One region of the Methylocella sp. genome, then DNA from elsewhere that is predicted to be linked to it. Evidence: predicted binding sites of a transcription regulator. Region 1 holds the regulator's gene; the other holds the start of a gene.

Region 1 (5,860 bases):
TCTGCGCTCGACGCGCGGACGCCCGGCGCAGGACGCGGCGCGGCTCGACGCGCTGGCGCGGCGCATCCTCGTGATCGACGCCCAGGGCGAGATCTGCCCCGCCGCCGCCGAACGGCTGCTGCGGCTCGCCGGCGAGGGGCTCGGGCGCGGCGAGGTGACGATCCTCAACCTGAGCCGCGCCGTCCGCGTCGAGCGCGGCGCGGCCCTCCTGTTCGAGACCTTCCTCGCGGAGCTGGCGGCGCAGGGCGGCGCGGCGGCGCGCCGGCTCATCCTCGCCCATGCCCCGCCGGGCCTCCCCGCGGGCGCGACGGCGGCGACGCGCGCGGCCGATCTCGACGCCGCGCTCGAAGCCGCCGAAGACGAGCTTCTCGCCGAGGGCGCGTCGGGGCCGCCCGAGGCGTTCGCGCCGCTTGCGGCCGACTGGCTCGCGGGCCTCGATCCGGACGAGGCCGCGGCCCTCCTCGCCGCGCTCGCGCCGGCGCGGCGCGTTTTCGCGCGCGGCGAACATGTGTTCCGGCGGGGCGAGCCGGCGCGCGACATTCTGACCGTCGCCTCCGGGCGCCTGCGCGTCGAGGCCGAGGCCGCCGACGGCGCGGCGCCGCGCGTCGCGGCGGTCGGGCCCGGCGCGACGATCGGCGAGCTGGCGCTGTTCGCCGCCGCGCCGCGTTCGGCCGACGTCGTCGCCGAAGAAGACACCGTCGCCTGGAGCGTGCCGCTCGACGCGCTTCGCGCCTTTCTCGCGGCGCGCCCCGAAGCGGCGAGCCGGATCCTGTTCAGGCTCAACGCCGATCTCGCCGACCGGCTGCGGCGTTCGACGGCGGCGGCGCGCGCGCTCGGCGGCTGACGCGCGGCCGCGCTCCGGCTCACGGTCGTTCGCCGAAATGTTAATGCTCTGAAGGCTTACTTTATTTCCCGACATGGCCGTCTTGGCTTACCCTGACGGCTGAATCGTCCAGCGCCGACCGCCGCCCCGGCATGAATGAGAGGCGGCTTTCGAGAGCTCCATGTCCGCCGCCAGCGAATCCGCCGCCAGCGAAACGCGCCACGCGTCGATCGACGCCGCCCAGATCGCCGCCGCCCCGATCGCCGCCCTTGACCGGGACGCCGTCGCGGAAATCTTCGCCGAGATCGCCCTCGAGGCGGCCATCGCCGTGATGTCGGTCTACGCCTCGGACAGCCATGCGCGGCGCAAGCCCGACCAGAGCCCCGTCTGCGACGCCGACGAAGACGCCGAAGCGATCATCCTCGAGCGGCTCGCCGAGCGGCTGCCGCAGTTTCCGGTGCTCGCCGAGGAGGCCGCCGCGGCCGGCAAGAAGACGGTCGCCTGCGACGCCTTCATCCTGGTCGATCCGGTCGACGGCACGCGCGAATTTCTCGACCATAACGGCGAGTTCACCGTCAACATCGCCCTCGTCGTCGAGGGCGCGCCGGTCGCCGGCGTGGTCTATGCGCCGGCGCTCGGGCGGATGTGGATCGCCGGGGCCGCCGCCGCGGCCTGCCGCGTCGAGCCCGGCGCGCCGCTGCCCGCGCCCGGCGAGCGCCGCCTGATTCATGTCCGCGCCGCCCCGGCGCAGGGCCTGACCGCGCTCGCGAGCCGCTCCCACTGCGACCCCGAGACCGAGGCGTTTCTCGCCACGCTGCCGGTGCATGAGCGGCGCAGCGCCGGCTCGTCGCTGAAGTTCTGCGCCGTGGCCGAGGGCGACGCCGACGTCTATCCCCGCTTCGGCCAGACCATGGAATGGGACACGGCCGCGGGCGACGCGGTGCTGCGCGCCGCCGGCGGCGTCGTGCTCGACGGCGAGCGCCATCCGCTGCGCTATGGCAAGGCCGGGCGGCAGTTCAGGAACGGGCCTTTTGTCGCCTGGGGCGATCCGGCGGCGGCGCGCGCCTGACGCGCCGCGCCTTTTTCACGCGTCCTCAACCCGTCGTTAACCTTGGCGCGACACTCTTTCGCCTCGCCGGCGCGAGCGCGGCGGCGGATCCGTCAGGGAGGAGCGATGCGCAGGCTTGAACAGACGCCGTCGGCCGTCGGGGCCGGGTCCGGCGCGCCGGCGTCGCCATGCGCCGCCGGCCGCCGCGACAGGCCCGGCGCCGCGTCGCGCCGGCGCGTGGCCGGGGTCTGCGTCGCGCTTCTCGCCGCCGCGGCGCTCGCGCCTCAGACCGTGGCCGCGACCGAGCGCCCCTCCGAATTCGCTCCCGACGAGATCGTCACGAACGGCCACAAATTCTTCGGCTCGATCTCGCGCGGCCTCGCCGAGGCGATCGAGCAGGCGACGCGGCGCTGGGGCAAGCCCAACGGCTATATTCTGGGGCAGGAGGCGAGCGGCGCCTTCATCGGCGGCCTGCGCTATGGCGAAGGGACCATGTACACCCGCAACGCGGGCCAGGTGAAAGTCTTCTGGCAGGGCCCCTCGCTCGGCTTCGACGCCGGCGCCGACGGGGCGCGGACCATGATGCTGGTCTATAACCTGCCTTCGACCGGGGCGATCTTCAACCGTTTCGGCGGCGTCGCGGGCTCGGCCTATCTCGTCGGCGGCTTCGGCCTGTCGGCCTTCATCAACGACGATGTTTACGTGGTGCCGATCCGCTCCGGCGTCGGCGCGCGGCTCGGCGTCAACGTCTCCTATCTGAAGTTCACGCCGGCTTCGACCTGGAATCCGTTCTGACCGGCTCCGTTCCCGGCGCCGCCCATTGGCCGCGGCGTCAGTAGCGCCGCAGCAGCGCGACGAGCCGTCCCTGGATGCGCACCCGGTCGGGTCCGAAGATGCGCGTCTCATAGGCCGGATTGGCGGCTTCGAGCGCGACCGAGGCGCCGCGGCGGCGCAGCCGCTTCAGCGTCGCCTCCTCATCGTCGATGAGAGCGACCACGATGTCTCCGGTCTCGGCGGTGTCCTGCTTGCGGATGACCACCGTGTCGGCGTCGAAGATGCCGGCTTCGATCATCGAGTCGCCGCGCACCTCGAGCGCGTAATGCTCGCCCTGCGTCAGCATGTCGGGCGGCAGGCTGATGACGTGGCTGCGCGTCTGCAGCGCGCTGATCGGCGTGCCGGCGGCGATGCGGCCCATGACCGGGATGGCGACGCTTTCGCGGCCCGCCTCGTCGTCGCGGGCGGGCTGCGGGCGCACGCGTCCAAGATCGCCCTCAATCACGCTCGGCTCAAACTTGCGGCCGCGCGCGCCGTCAGGCCGTGAGCCCGGCATGCGCAGCACCTCGATGGCGCGGGCGCGGTTCGGCAGGCGGCGGATGAAGCCGCGCTCCTCGAGCGCGATGATGAGGCGATGGATGCCCGACTTCGAGCGCAGGTCGAGCGCGTCCTTCATCTCGTCGAAGGAGGGCGGCACGCCGGTCTCCTTCAGGCGCTCGCTGATGAAGCGCAGGAGTTCGCTTTGCTTTTTGGTCAACATGGGTCGTCGGCCGCCATGGATCGCCTTTCGGCGCGCGAATCGGGCTCCCGCGCGCGAATCGGTCCGCACAAAGGGTGAACGAACGGTACATGTTCGTGCTGCGTTCCGCAAGCCCCCCGCCCCCGCGCGTCGGCAGGGGCGGCTCACGAAGAGATTTTGCGGCGGGGCGTTGACGGAACTTTCAGCCGCGCCATAGGTTAATCGCTCTCGCCGGCGCACGGCGACCCTTTTCGCCAAAGGCGCCGGCCATTTGGAGGAGAAAAGGCATGGATCGACCGCTGCAGATCGTCTTCCGCGACATCCAGCACTCGGACGCGCTCGAAAAACTCATTCAGGATCGAGCGCAGCGGCTTGAGAACGCCTATTCCCGCATTATCGGCTGCCGGGTCGTGGTCGGAACGTCGCATCGCGATCCCAACTCCGTGGTCGTTCCGCTGGCGCTGTGCGTCGAGGTCGAGATTCCGGGCAAGCCGCTCGTGGTCGCCAAGGCCGAGGGCAAGCGCAAGGGAGAGGCCTCGGCGCTCGTCAACAAGGTCTTCGACCTCGCCGAGCGGCGGCTCGAGCAGGTTTCCGAATTCGTCAAGAACACTTCGCGCCGGCTCGAGAACGCGCCCGAGACGGGCGTGGTGGCGCGGCTCTTTCCCGAGCAGGACCATGGCTTCGTCGAGGTGCGCGGCGGGCCGGACCTCTATTTCACCCGCGCCTGCGTGACGCGCGGCGACTTCAACGCCCTCAAGGTCGGCATGCTGGTCGAGGTGTCGCGCGCGCCCGACGGCCCGATGGGCCCGCAGGCGAGCGCCGTGCTCGCGCTCGTCGACGCGTGAGCGCGGCCGGCTGGCGATGACGCCGGCGCAAAAAGGGAGCGGGCCGCGCGGGCCCGCTCCGTTCAGCCGCTGGACGGGGCGGCGACGCGCCCGGCCTTATTTGGCGGCCTTGGCGTAAAGCTCGGCGACATAATCCCAGTTGACGAGATTTTCGACGAACGCCTTGAGATAGTCGGGCCGGCGGTTGCGATAGTCGATGTAATAGGAGTGCTCCCAGACGTCGCAGCCCAGAATCGGGGTCGCGCCATGCACGAGCGGGTTCTCGCCGTTCGGGGTCTTGCTGACGGCAAGCTTGCCGTCCTTGACCGAGAGCCAGGCCCAGCCGGAGCCGAACTGGGTGACGCCCGCCTGGATGAACTCCTCCTTGAACTTGTCGACCGAGCCGAAGCTGTCGACGATCGCCTTCTCGACTTCGCCCGGAATGGCGCCGCCGCCGTTCGGCTTCATCCAGCTCCAGAAATGGAGATGGTTGTAGTGCTGGCCGGCGTTGTTGAAGAGGCCGGCGTTCTTGCCGTAGGACTCCTTGACGATCTCCTCGAGCGACTTGCCCTCGAGCCCTGAGTCCTTCAGCAGATTGTTGCCGTTGGTGACATAGGCCTGATGATGCTTGTCGTGATGGTATTCGAGCGTCTCCTTCGACATATAGGGCTGCAGCGCCTCATAGGCGTAGGGAAGAGGGGGCAGGGTGAAGGACATGGCTTGCTCCTGGTGTCGCGCCGGCGGCCGGCGAGGGCCGCGCGGCTTTAACTAGACCGCTGGCTCTTGCGCAGCAACCGCCTTGGCCGGCGGCGCCGAAAGCTTCGGCGCCGCGCGGCCGGGCCCTGCTCAACGCTTAAGCGCCCCGTAAGGATCGACCGCCATAGTCGGCGGCGCTGGCGCGGCGCGGCCTGACGCGGCAGGATCGCCGGGGCGGCCCGGGCGCTCGCGCCTTGGCTTCGCCTCAACTGCGCGCCATCAACTGCGCGCCGTCAACGCGCGTTCGGACGCCGCCGGACGCGGGAGCCGCGGCGCCGCGACGTCATGAGCATTGTGAATTCATGAGTTATGTGACTTTCCTCGTCGGTCTGCTTCTGTCCGCCTGCGGCGGTTACGCCATGTCGTTTGGCTGGGGCATCGTCGCCGTCGAGCGCGGCTGGGCGAGCATGATCTCCGGCGCGGTGCTGCTTTCGGGCGGCGTCGTGGTCATGGCGCTGGCGCTCGTCATGCGGGGCGTCGCGCGGCTGCGCGCGGCGCTGTTGGCGCAGGCGCGCCCGTCTGCGCCAGCCGCTGCGCCGCAGCCCGCGCCTGCGCAGGACGAGGCGCCGGAGGCGCTGGCCTTTCAGCCGCCCGCCGAAGACGAAGCCCCGCCGCACGCGCTCATCGAGGATGTTCGCCGCGTGGTCGCCCAGTCGATCAAGGGGCGGCCCCTGCGTCCGGCCGAAGACGAGACGCCGGCCGCCGCGACCGGGGCGGACGCCGCCGCGCCATCGCGCCTTGAAGCCGAAGTCACGCGCGAAAACGCCGCCCCGGCCGAATACGCCTGGCCGCGCGACGCCGGGCGGTTTGAAGCCGCCGTGCGCCCGGAGCCCCGGCCGGCCGGGCCCGTTTCGCCCCCGCCGCCATCGCCGGGGCCGTCCTGGTCCGCTCCCCCG
Region 2 (5,860 bases), on a different contig from region 1:
GGCGGACGGCGCCCCGGCGTTCCAGCCGGTCGGCGCGCCGACGACCGTGCCTTTCGGCTGGGCCGATTTCTGCCGCCGTTATCAGGGCGCCTGCGACGCCGGTCCGGCGGAGGCGCTCGACGTCGTCGCGGCGCCGCGGACCATGAAAGAGATCGACCGCGTCAACCGCTGGGTCAACGCCCATGTCGAGGCCGTGACCGACATGGACCATTTCGGCGTGATCGACCGCTGGGATTATCCCACGGACGGACGCGGCGACTGCGAGGACTATGCGTTGCTGAAGCGCAAGATCCTGATGGAGGAGGGGTTTCCGCGTCAGGCCCTGCTCATGACCGTAGTCAAGGATTCAAGCGACCAGGGCCACGCGGTGCTGACGGTGAAGACCACCACGGGCGATTACGTGCTCGACAATCTGAACAACGACGTGAAGCCCTGGACGCGCACGCCCTATCGCTTCGTCAAGCGCCAGTCCCAGGAGGACCAGAACGCCTGGGTGCAGATCGGCGATCCGACGAGCGAGCCGGCCTATGTCTCGCGCGACGCCGCATCCCCGCGCCGCTGAGACGACGTCGGTTTCGCGCAGGCGACGCCAGTCGCGCGAAAACCTGACATGCGCGTGAAGAAAAAAGGCGCGGCCGCTTCGGGGAGGCGCGGCCGCGCCTTCAAGTTTGCGCGGAAAGGGTCTGCCTTGAAGCCGGCGCATGAAGCGCGGCGGCGCGGCCCTTGACCCAATTTCGCCTCGCCCTGTCGGGCGGGGCGTTCCAGAACACGGCGCGGGCTCCCTTGAGAGCGCCCACGCCTTCGCGGTGTCGCCCCGCGTCAGAAATTGACCTTCACGCCGCCATAGAAGGCGAGCGGCGCGAGCGGGGTCAGGGTGCGCGGATCGGTGAAGGACACGCCGTTGGCGAGCTGCGCGTTGGTGTCGGTCTCGAAGAACGAGCCGTAGCTCGCGTTGCGGTTGTTGAACAGGTTGTTGACGATGCCGAAAATCTGGAAATTCTCGGTGAGCTGATAGGAGGCGTGCAGGTTCGCCGTCCAGTACATCGGCATCATCGGGTTCTGGTTCGTGAAGTCGCCGACGAGATACTGGTTGCCGACGATCAGCACGTCCGCGCCGGCGCGGAACTGCGGCGTGAACTGATAGTCGATCCCGACCTTGCCGAGCTGCGACGGAATGCCGACGATATGCTTGCCGGGCGTGACCAGAACGTTGCCGTTCTCGTCGGCGTAAGGGTTGAAGGGGGAGGCGAGCTCGCCCGTGAAGCGATAGGTCGCGTCGGTGTAGGAATAGCTGCCATACACCGAGAGCGGGCCGGCGTCATAGGTGAAGCCGGCCTCGACGCCCTGGCGCAGCGTGCCCGGAACGTTGGCGTAATAGCCGCGCCCCGTGATGGTGCTCGCGAGCGCGATGATGTCGTTGGTGTTGTTTGTGTGGAAATAGCCGGCCTTCCAGGCCAGGCGGCCGCTGAACCACGGGTCGACGGTTGCGCCGCGCAGGCCCGCCTCGATCGTCTGCGACACCACCTGCTGCAGCGGCGGATCGGACACGAGCGAGTTTTCGAGCAGGCAGGGCTTGTCGGGGTTGGCGCAGTTGAGCTCGAGCGGCGTCGGGGCGCGGTTCGCCTCGGAATAGCCGCCATAGGCCGTGATCCACGGCGCGATCTTGTAGGTCAGGCCGACGACCGGATTGATGCGGTTGTAATTGCTGCTCGAATTCAGGTCCGGGTTGAGCCCGGTCGCGTCCTCGGTCTTGAGCACGGCGATGTTGGCGCGCGCGCCGGCCGAAAGCGCGAGTTCGGGCGTGAGGTTGTAGGTGTCGAGCGCGTAGATGCCGTAATAGGTGGTCGTGCCGCTCAGCGCGGTCGGAACGTAGCCGATCATGCCCGCGGTCTGGATGATGTCGCCGGAGCCGGGGAAGTTTCCGGTCGGCGCCACTTCGAGGCTCGGCAGGATGCGTCCGAGCATGGAGTTCGACGAGAAGGTGAAAAAGCCGCGGTCGATCGAGCCGCCGAGCGTGAAGAAATTGTCGCGGTCGAGTATCTTGGTGCGGTTGCTCGCCTGCAGCGTCAGGCCGGTCGTCGTCGAATTGGTCTTGGTGCGGTCGATCGTGCCGTAGACGGTGTTCGGCGTGAAGGGGATCGGATTGCCGTTCTTGTCATGAATGACGAAGGCGTTTTCGTTCGACACCGACGGGAAATTGTCGTCGTCGAGGCAGAGGAAGCCCTCGTTGTCGTCGTCGCATTCCTCGATGTCGGAATCATTGCCGTCGGTGTGCCACTGCTGGAAATGGCGGATGTAGAAATTGCTGGCGATCTGCCATCCGGCGCCGACGTCGAACTTGCCGGTCATGGCGAGCGAGCCCGCCTCGTTGAGCGTCGACTGCGGAAAAGTGAAGACGCTCGACAGGCTTTGCGACAGAAGATTGTAGGGCGTCGGGCCGATCACGCCGAGATATGAATAGGAGCCCGACGCGATGAAATGGACTTCCGAATCCTGCGAACGATAGCCGACGTCGCCATAAGCGCGCGTGACCGTCGAGGGCGAATTCCAGCGCCAGCCGCCGTCATGCGCAGTGTCGGCCGTGACATAGACCGCATAGTCGCCGATCTGCTTGCCGTACTGGAAATAGGCGGCGGCGCGGCCGAACGACCCGCCCATGACCTGCGCTTCAAAACCCTGCCAGTTGAAGCCGTTCTTCATTTCGATGCTCACCGCGCCGCCGAGCGCGTTGAGGCCGAAGATCGGATTGCCGGTGAAGAGGTCGACGCGGGCGATGGCCTGCGGCGGGATGAGATCCCAGTTGACGGTGTCGCCAAAAGCCTCGTTGACGCGCATGCCGTTCTGGTAGACGGCGAGGCCCTGCGGCGTGCCCTGCAGCGGCGAGGCGGTGAAGCCGCGATAATAGAGATCTTGCGAGAACGGATTGCCGTTGAGGTCGATGACGACCACGCCCGGCACGCGCTGCTGCAGCGTGTCGGTGACATTGGGCGAGCGTGTGTTGGCGAACTCCTTGTCCGTCACCACTGTGGTCATGGCCGGAAGCTGGTCGCGCTGCTCGCCCGTCGCGCCGGGCAGCGGCGAGGGCGAAACCACGTCGACCTCGGGCAGCACATAGGTCGGGGCGGCCGCGATCGGCGCGGCGGCGTCCTGCGCAAGCGCGCCCGACGCAAGGGCCTGGGCGAAGCCAAGCGAGGCGATCCCCGCCGCGCGCAATAACGTCGATCTCAAAGCAGATTTGCGCGCCACGTTCTGGGCTCCCATGGTTCGCGAAGTTTCTAAGTCGCCTGAGACGATAGCGGCGGCCGCGTCGGCCGAACAAGACGCCGTGAAGAGGCGCGCCCAGAAAGCCCGGCCCTGTTGCTAATTTACTTCACAGCGATGTGAAATAATTCCTTTACAGGAATGGAAAAGTTCATTTTGATCAAAAATCTGCTCCGCCCGTTGAGTCTCCCTTTCGCCGGACTCGCAACGCCGGCGTCGTTCTATCATTGTTCTTGCCGGCGGCAGCGGGGCGCGCTATGCTTTGTTGAATGACGGCTGAGTTCAACGCATGGTCGTAAGAGTCGCGACGGTCGCCTTTGAAGGCGTCGAGGCCCGCCCGGTCGACGTGCAGGTGCAGATCGCCAACGGCAATGTGGCGTTTTCGGTCGTCGGCCTCGGCGACAAGGCGGTCGCGGAATCGCGCGAGCGCGTGCGCGCCGCGCTCAACGCCTCGGGGCTCGCGCTTCCGGCCAAGCGCATCACGGTCAATCTCGCGCCGGCCGACCTGCCCAAGGAAGGCAGCCACTACGATCTTCCGATCGCGCTCGGCATCATGGCCGCGATCGGCGCGATCGCGCCCGACGCGCTCCGCGGCTACACCGTCCTTGGAGAACTGGCGCTCGACGGAGCGGTGGCGCCCGTCGCCGGCGCGCTTCCCGCGGCCATCGCCGCGAGCGCGCGCGGCCATGGGCTGATCTGTCCGCACGACTGCGGGCCGGAGGCCGCGTGGGCCGGCGACGATCTCGACCTGCTGGCGCCCGTGTCGCTCATCCAGCTCGTCAATCATTTCAAGGGGACGCAGGCCATGGCGCGGCCGCGCCCGGGCGTGCGCGCGCAGCCTGCCGCGACGCTGGACCTGCGCGACGTCAAGGGCCAGGAGAGCGCCAAGCGCGCGCTCGAGATCGCGGCGGCGGGCGGGCACAATCTTCTCTTCAACGGGCCGCCCGGCGCCGGCAAGTCGATGCTCGCCGCGCGGCTTCCCTCGATCCTGCCGCCGCTGACGCCCGCGGAGCTGCTTGAGGTTTCGCTCATCCATTCCATCGCCGGCGACCTCGCCGGCGGCGCGCTCACCGACCAGCGGCCCTTTCGCGCGCCGCATCATTCGGCCTCTATGGCGGCGCTCGTCGGCGGCGGCGCCAAGGCGCGCCCGGGCGAAATCTCGCTCGCCCATCATGGCGTGCTCTTTCTTGACGAACTGCCGGAGTTTTCGGCCCAGGCGCTCGACAGCCTGCGCCAGCCGCTCGAAACGGGCGAGGTTTTGATTTCGCGCGCGGCGCATCGCACCGTCTATCCGGCGCGCTTCCAGCTCGTCGCCGCCATGAATCCATGCCGCTGCGGCCACGCTCTCGATCTCGGATTCGCCTGCAGCCGCCAGCCCAACGAGCGTTGCATGGCGCAATATCAGACGCGCGTCTCGGGCCCGCTTCTCGATCGCATCGACCTCAATGTGGAGGCGCCGGCGGTTTCGGCGGCCGATCTGATGCTGCCCACGCCCTCAGAAGGCTCGCGCGAGGTCGCCGCGCGCGTCGCCGCCGCGCGCGCCGTCCAGCGCGCGCGCTACGCCCGCATGGGCCTTCCCCATGTCGGCGCCAACGCCGCCGCGCCCGCGTCCGTCATCGAGGAGGCGGCGCGGCCTGACGCCGGCGGCCTCAGACTGGTGCAGGACGCCTCGGAGCGCCTGCGGCTTTCGGCGCGCGGCTTTCATCGCGTGCTGAAGATCGCCCGCACCATCGCCGACCTTGAGGGAGCCGAAACCGTCGGCGCCGCGCATCTCGCCGAGGCTCTGTCCTACCGCGTCGACGTGACGCGGTTCAAGCGGGCGGCGTGAGCGGCGCGCTTGGCCTCCCGGCCCGGCGGCGCTGAACGCGCGCGCCGCGGGGATTGAACCGCAAGCTGATTTGGGGGAGTTTCCCGCGGGGCACGCCCGTGGTCCGTTTCAGGAGAAGCAGATCAGATGACATACGCGCCATCCGCCGAACAGGAGGCCGGCGCTTCAGCTGGAGCGGCCGCCGCCGCCTTTCGCGACTGGATCACGACGGCGGCGCTGCCGCTCTGGGGCGGCGTCGGCTTCGACGCCACGCTCGGCGGCTTCCATGAGCGTCTCGACTGGGACGGCCGCCCACTTGTCGTCGCGCCGCGCCGCTCGATGGTGCAGGCGCGCCAGATCTACGTCTTCTCGCATGCGGCGCGGCTCGGCTGGGCGCCCGCCGAATCCGGCCGCCGCGCCGAAGCCGCCATGGCCTCGCTTTTGCGCCTCTACGCAGACGACGGAAAGCTGACGCGGGGCGTCGCCTTCTCGGTCGGGCCGGACGGCGCCGTCGTCTCCGCCGTGCGCGACGCCTACGCCCACGCCTTCGTGCTGTTCGCGCTCGCCTCGCTGTTCCGGCTCAACGGCGACGCGACGCTTCTCGGGCGCGCCGACGAGGCGGCCGGCTTCATCGACGCCTCGCTCGAAGACAAGGCCTTCGGCGGGCTCTTTGACCGGTTTCCGGTCGACGACCTGACAAAGCGGCAAAATCCGCTGATGCATCTTCTCGAGGCTTTCCTCGCCCTTGAGGAAGCCGCCCCGGGGCGGGGCTTCCTCGAACCGGCGCGCCGC

Evidence for each region. Region 1 encodes LexA, which represses DNA repair genes until DNA is damaged. Its sites were predicted from a motif close to TGTTCNNNNTGTGTTCNG; they were not measured.
Region 2: the regulator LexA is predicted to act here: its motif matches at 3,479-3,496, upstream of ACILRB_RS02765 (YifB family Mg chelatase-like AAA ATPase).

The regions. Positions count from the first base shown of each region.
Region 1 is NZ_JBGAHM010000013.1:50,159-56,018, forward strand. Features, by position in the region: gene glsA (glutaminase A) at 1-844, shown strand, start outside; gene cysQ (3'(2'),5'-bisphosphate nucleotidase CysQ) at 1,005-1,892, shown strand; gene ACILRB_RS08055 (DUF1134 domain-containing protein) at 1,998-2,666, shown strand; gene lexA (transcriptional repressor LexA) at 2,704-3,405, opposite strand; gene ACILRB_RS08065 (HPF/RaiA family ribosome-associated protein) at 3,672-4,229, shown strand; gene ACILRB_RS08070 (superoxide dismutase) at 4,326-4,925, opposite strand; gene ACILRB_RS08075 (hypothetical protein) at 5,267-5,860, shown strand, end outside.
Region 2 is NZ_JBGAHM010000003.1:133,226-139,085, reverse strand. Features, by position in the region: gene ACILRB_RS02775 (transglutaminase-like cysteine peptidase) at 1-562, shown strand, start outside; gene ACILRB_RS02770 (TonB-dependent receptor) at 820-3,261, opposite strand; gene ACILRB_RS02765 (YifB family Mg chelatase-like AAA ATPase) at 3,551-5,089, shown strand; gene ACILRB_RS02760 (AGE family epimerase/isomerase) at 5,216-5,860, shown strand, end outside.